Regions from separate parts of the Lysinibacillus sp. RS11 genome, predicted to be linked through region 2. Evidence: riboswitches for the same ligand, from Rfam matches in the RefSeq annotation. Region 2 holds a riboswitch; the other holds the start of a gene.

Region 1 (3,425 bases), 1.3 Mb from region 2:
AATTGATAAAAGTTAGAAAACTTTTTCGCTTTCTAAAATGTGAATTTTATAATTACAATAAAGCGCTGTTCCTAGACAACTTAGGATGTTTTTCACAATTAACACGTCAAGTATTCAGGAGTGCACAAAGGTGGGGAATGGATTTTGAAGTATTGCAGAATGGACAGGTTGTTAGTAGAGTTAATAGAGAGTGGTTCACTTTGTGAATAGCTACAAAGTAGAAATTTAATGAAGAGATGAAGTAAGTGATTATTGCACATGGGGTGAAATCAGATTAAGTTGTAGATTCATCGGCATCCTTTAACAAGTAGAAGAGGGAGGTTGAACAATGATCCAGTTGCATATTGAAAGTAAGAAGAAACCTGAAATTTATCGAAAGCTATTGCTTAGAGGTAAGACCAAGTAAAATATTTGATTCTAAAGAGTTAAGCCCGATACTTCAACCACTAGCAAAAAATGTCGGGGTGGAGCTTGTAGAAAGTGAACTTCCTTGCATCCGAGAAGTGAGAGAATTTATGAAAAACATGTCAATGGATTTATTTAAAGAATAGTGAATAACCTGACCACATATTTCTATGACTTTAGAACAATTACACGTGTACGTATTTAAAAAGCTCAATAGGAATGATCATATATACCCTACCTATAACCCCATAAAAAAATCCAATCGTTTTGATTAATCTTTTTTTCAAAACAATTGGATTTTTTGAATTTAAGTTCAAATTTCTTAAAAGCAACCCCCATCACTTTAAAGTGATAAAGATCAGGCTTTCTTTTGTGCCGGGTATCCAATAAGGATAGCGATGATTCCGCAAATTCCTATCAAGATCGGATAGAAAGAGTATTGTAGCATGCTCACTGGCGATATTCCAGCTACGCTTGCGGCTGCCAGGAATTGGGCTCCGTATGGCAGAAGACCTTGGACCGTACAGGAGAAAATATCTAATATACTTGCGGACTTTCTCGGCTCAATATCATACTGTTCAGCAATATTTTTAGCAAGCGGACCAGCAATTAAAATAGCAATCGTATTATTGGCCGTAGATAAATTAGTTAGACCCACAAGGCTGGCAATCCCAAATTCAGCACCCTTTTTCGATTTAATTCTTCGTGTCGCAAGGTGAAGTAGAAAGTCAATTCCTCCGTTAAACTTAATAACCTCCACCATTCCAGCTATTAATATTGCAAGAAATGCCATTTCATACATGCCTGCCATTCCTTCGCCAATCGTTTGCATAAGGCTCATTAAATGATAGCTGCCATCCGCTAAGCCAACAGCCCCGGCGAGAACAATACCAAATGCGAGAACAAAGAAAACATTCATTCCAGCTAACGCTAAAATAATAACTAAAACATAGGGAACAATTTTTATCCAACTATAGCTTAAATGCTCCACTTGTGCGGTTTCACCCATTGTGATAACCCCTAAAATAATGCTCGTTACAATAGCTGCCGGCAACACAATCCAAAAATTCACCTTAAATTTATCCTTCATTTGTGCGCCTTGTGAACGAACGGCAGTAATTGTTGTATCTGAAATAATGGATAAATTATCGCCAAACATCGAACCGCCAACAATCGCTGCCATTACTAAAGCCATGGAAAGTTCGATATGCTCGCTTATCCCAACTCCGATCGGCGCCAGTGCAACAATCGTTCCCACCGATGTACCCATTGACAGGGAGATAAAGCAGGCAATGATGAACAAGCCTACGACAAGCAGGTTTGGCGGAATGACCGATAAAGCAAAGTTAACAGTGGAATCCACTGCCCCCATGCCTTTTGCTACCGCTGAAAAGGCTCCAGCCAAGAGAAAAATAACAACCATCAGCATGACATTTAAATTTCCTGCGCCTTTGCAGAAAATATCAACCTTTCGCGAAAACGATTCTTTTCGATTCATCGCCAGAGCCACAGCGCCCGAAATGGAAATGGCTACAATGACAGGAAAGGCATAAAAATCACCTGTAATAATCCCTGAACCAATAAATAAAACTAAAAAAACAACAAATGGGATCAGCGCCCATGGATTCTCTTTCTTCATTGTTCTACCTCCAAAAATTAAAAATGGATACATCCTTGTCCATTTTTTTCTAAAAAAAGACCTCTCCTTGAAATAACAAGAAGAGGTCTTATATTTATAAAACACTCCTCTTATCTATCAAGCCATTGCTTGCTGGATTTGGCACAGTAACTTAATCACAAAGTTCCGCTGCCGAGATCTCATAGGGCCAGTCCCTCCATCTCTCTTGATAAGAAGAAAAAATATATTATTTTTTTGCACAATAATGAAATACTATAATAAAACATCTATAATTGCAACCTGTTTTTAATTAAATACTATTTCATAGAACATAAAAACGTTTTTTCAAGAAAGAAAATCCGCTTTAAGGCGACCACGGTAAAAAAGAGAGGGGCGATTTATGAAGTGCTAAATTAAGATGTTAAAAATGTTGGTGTAATCTTAGAACCATCTATCACGACGATAGGGAATTAGATTGTTAAAACAGGAGAATTACAAAGATGTAGGTGCATTTGCAGAAATTGAAGGTATAGAAAATGTGAAGCAAAAGATAGTAATCATCTATTGTAAAGAGACATATTTATAAAGCTCAATAGTAATCGTAGAGACGACCAGACTAATTTAGTTTCTTTTAACAAAAAAAGACACGATAAAAAGAATAGAACCTACCAAAAAACCAATGAATTGATCTAATAATAATTCATCTCGAAGAAACCATCTGAAAATAAAAATGCCTCCAAACATTAGCATAGCTAAAAATCCGATCTATTTTATTCCATTATGTAGCATCTTCTCACTCCCTAGTTTGAAATAACCGTCATACCTATTGCAGTAAGAACAGCCATAACAAATGCTCCCACTATAATCCATTGAGGCATATCTTTTTTTTCGTCTCTCGTCACAAAATATTCAGTAACGCTAACAACCAAAAATAATACTAAAGCGGGTATAGTCAAAATATTAATTGTAAGCTCTTTTCCTGTTACGAGCATTAAAGAAACGAATAACATTCCATATGCTAATGCTACATAAAATCCATTACTCCATTGACCTCCGGATTCATTCAACTTTTTCTTATTTGTAGTCATTGTCGATATTTAATCCTCCTCGTAATGGCGCTTGTCGTATTAATGAAACTTTGGCGTTTTATTACGAATGAAGATTGGCGGATTTATTTAATATCAATACGCGTGGTTATCTGATTTACTAAATTTATTAATAAGAAGTTGAATAACACCTCCTAAAAGACCAAATAGTAGTACACCCGTCCATGTTACATTAGCTTTAAATACACGATCCTGAATATGAACATAAACAATATCTTGACCAAAAAACGTAGGTTGAAAATTAAAAAACTCTACATTAGATAACACAATAGCAATAGTTCCTAAAAATGTAATTG
Region 2 (3,425 bases):
TACGTAAACGCTACAACATTAGCCAATTTTTATTAAGCCTCTATTGTTTGTTGAGAAGCTGTTACTTGTTCAATAGCTTGTTCTAAATCTGCAATGATATCCTCTACTGCCTCTAAACCGATTGATAGGCGAATGAGCGACTCGGTTACACCAGTTTGGATTAACTCTTCAGCTGATAGTTGCTGATGTGTAGTAGATGCTGGATGGATAATTAATGATTTGGCATCCCCTACATTTGCTACGTGCGAGAATAATTTCACACTATCAATTAGTTTACGCCCTGCTTCACGTCCACCTTTAATACCGAATGTAAGCACTGAACCGAAGCCATTTCTCAAATATTTTTTTGCTAAATCATGAGTAGGGAAATCTTCTAAGCCATTGTAATTTACATATTCCACAGATGGGTGGTTACGTAAATATTCAGCTACTGCCAATGCATTTTCATTGTGTTTAGGAATACGCAAATGAAGCGTTTCTAACCCTTGTAATAAATTAAATGCTGCATCTGCACTTAACGTTGGTCCAAAGTCGCGTAGCAATTGTACACGCAGTTTTGTGGCAAATGCAGCCTCTGCTGTGTCAATACCATAACGCAAACCGTGATAAGAAGCATCTGGCTCAGTAAAGCCTGGGAAACGCCCACGAGTCCAATCAAACTTTCCTGCATCTACTACAACGCCACCTAAAGTTGTACCATGTCCGCCAATCCATTTTGTTGCAGAATGAACGACGATATCTGCACCGAAGTCAATTGGTGTAGAGCCATATGGTGAAGCAAATGTACTATCGATAATTAATGGCAAGCCGTTTTCATGTGCAATATTCGCTACCGCTTCAATATCTAGCACTTTTAAACTTGGGTTACCATAAATTTCAGCGAACACCACTTTTGTTTTATCAGTAATCGCTGCTTGGAAATTTTCAGGGTTTGTTTCGTCTACAAAAATTGTTTTAATACCGTAGTTTGGTAGTGTATTGGCAAATAAATTATAAGTACCTCCATATAAAGAACTCGCCGCGACAATTTCATCACCTGCACCCGCAAGATTTAAAATGGAAAATGCGATAGCTGCTGCACCAGATGAAAGTGCTACTGCTGCTGTACCGCCCTCTAATAAAGCGACGCGTTTTTCAAAAACATCTACAGTTGGGTTTGTAATACGAGTGTAAATATTGCCAGCTTCCTCTAAGGCAAAAAGACGTTGCGCATGAGCAGTGTCTTTAAAAACGAAAGCCGTTGAGCGATATACGGGTACTGTGCGAGATCCTGTTACAGGGTCTGGCTCTTGGCCCCCGTGTAACAGCAATGTTTCTGGTTTAAAATTTGTCATTGTATACCTCCAAATGGTTATTTTTTTACGATGGCACCGGAGATGAGGAGGATTTTTCAGTAGAAAACAAAAACCCTCTTCAGCTAAGAAGAGGGTTGCGGTTGCAAGTTTTCCTCCCCTTATCTGCCAGATCCAAGTAAGAATCTGTAGGAATTAGCACCTTAGCAAGTTCGTCACTTACTGGTTGCCGGGCATCATAGGGCCTATCCCTCCGCCGCTCTTGATAAGAGTATGAGATTCAATTTCCATCGTTGTTACACAGTATAAACATAGACTTTTTTTCTGTCAACACTAAAATTTTATTTTTTCCGAAACTTCTGTCTGCTTCTGAACGTATTACGAACGCATACACTATTTTAGTATTTATTTAGAAAGGAGGAGTTTTATGGTAAAAGCCGTTATTATTTTTCTACTTGTTGGTTATTTAATTGGCTGTATTCACGGCTCTAAAGTCGCCCAGTTCTTATCCGGGGTCGATCTAAAAAAGGCTGGTCATGGAAATGCTGGTGCTTCCAATGCAACACTTTCCCTTGGATGGAAATACGGCGTATTAGTCGCCCTTATCGATATCGGTAAAGGTGTAGCAGCTATTATAGGTGCCCATTTCTATCTAGCAGATGCAACAAATTTAACAGAAATACAAGTTTGGCTCTTAACCTATATCATAGCTGCCGGTGTCATCCTAGGTCACAATTTTCCATTTCATATGGGCTTCAATGGCGGCAAAGGAACTGCATCAATCATAGGGATCCTACTAGCAGTTGATTGGGAGATTGGTTTATTTGCACTCATTTTATTTGTTATTTTATCTTTCGCGACGAATTATTTAATTGTCGGTGTACTTGAATTTTATCTTGTTTTTTGTACAGCAACATATTTATGGATTCCTGGAGTAGGTCCAACGATTATAGCCCTACTACTTTTTGCAATAGCAATCATTTTGCATATTGAAAATATAAAGAGATTAATTCAGGGAACTGAGCCTAAAGTGACTTCTGCATTTAAGAAAAAGAAAAAACAAGTGTGTTGATTAACCATTTTTATCCATCCCGATTAGAAGGCTTTGATTTCCGCTACGGGCTGGGTCTTAAACGATCACTTTGCCGGCTCTCCTGATTACTTCGGGGCCCCACCCGATCACTCAGAGACCTTGCTTGTCCCTAGCTTTTCGCGCAATACTTCTTAACAACTAAAAGCCTTGAAGGAACAAGTCAACTGTCCTTCAAGGCTTTCTTCATTTTATTATTTCGATAATGCAGGGTCCTTCATCGTCCCGTTTTTTGCGTAATTGACATGCCATGAAAGTGCTTTTTCTAGATTGTGTGGCGTATGGTGCCCACCTGTTGCTTCGTTAGCATCGTTAAAATACTTCCGTAATTGCTCACGATATTCCGGATGTGCACAGTTATCGATAATGAGTGCAACCCGTTCTTTTGGTGCAAGCCCTCGCAAATCTGCTACTCCCTGCTCTGTTACGATTACGTCTACATCATGCTCCGTATGGTCCACATGCGATACCATTGGGACGATACTAGAAATATTTCCGCCTTTCGCATAAGATTTTGTGACGAAAATACCTAATCGTGCATTACGCGCAAAGTCTCCAGAACCGCCGATTCCATTCATCATCTTTGTGCCAGAAACATGCGTAGAATTCACATTCCCGTAAATATCTACTTCAAGCGCTGTATTAACAGAAATTAACCCGAGTCGGCGAATAATTTCTGGTTGGTTAGAAATTTCTTGCGGGCGTAATACTAATTTATCAGTATATTTTTCGAAATTACTATACACTCGGTTTCCAACTGCCTCGGAAAGAGTAATAGAAGTAGCAGATGCAAAGTTTACCTTACCTGCATCTATTAATTCAAATACCGCATCTTGTAGTACTTCCGAATATATTTCCAAGTTCTCAAACTCAGAGTCTTTAAAGCCAAATAATACAGCATTTGCTACTGAACCTACTCCTGATTGGATTGGTCGTAAACTATTCGTTAAACGGCCTACTTTAATTTCTTCACGTAGGAAGTTTAATAAATGATTGGCCATAATATCTGTTTCTTCATCAGCAGGAACGATTGTTGATGGTGC

The links. Region 2 has a riboswitch for S-adenosylmethionine ahead of AB9L17_RS01980 (O-acetylhomoserine aminocarboxypropyltransferase/cysteine synthase family protein). Riboswitches for the same ligand answer to the same signal wherever they lie in the genome.
Region 1: it holds a riboswitch for S-adenosylmethionine, as region 2 does, so the genes downstream of both, AB9L17_RS20445 (Na+/H+ antiporter NhaC family protein) here and AB9L17_RS01980 (O-acetylhomoserine aminocarboxypropyltransferase/cysteine synthase family protein) in region 2, are expected to answer to the same signal.

What each region holds. Positions count from the first base shown of each region.
Region 1 covers NZ_CP168124.1:3,953,788-3,957,212, reverse strand. Annotated here, with positions in the region: gene AB9L17_RS20445 (Na+/H+ antiporter NhaC family protein) at 764-2,044, opposite strand; SAM riboswitch class I at 2,152-2,259, opposite strand; gene AB9L17_RS20440 (hypothetical protein) at 2,824-3,111, opposite strand; gene AB9L17_RS20435 (hypothetical protein) at 3,205-3,425, opposite strand, start outside.
Region 2 covers NZ_CP168124.1:374,920-378,344, reverse strand. Annotated here, with positions in the region: gene AB9L17_RS01980 (O-acetylhomoserine aminocarboxypropyltransferase/cysteine synthase family protein) at 33-1,334, opposite strand; SAM riboswitch class I at 1,451-1,564, opposite strand; gene AB9L17_RS01975 (glycerol-3-phosphate acyltransferase) at 1,720-2,364, shown strand; gene AB9L17_RS01970 (succinate CoA transferase) at 2,577-3,425, opposite strand, start outside.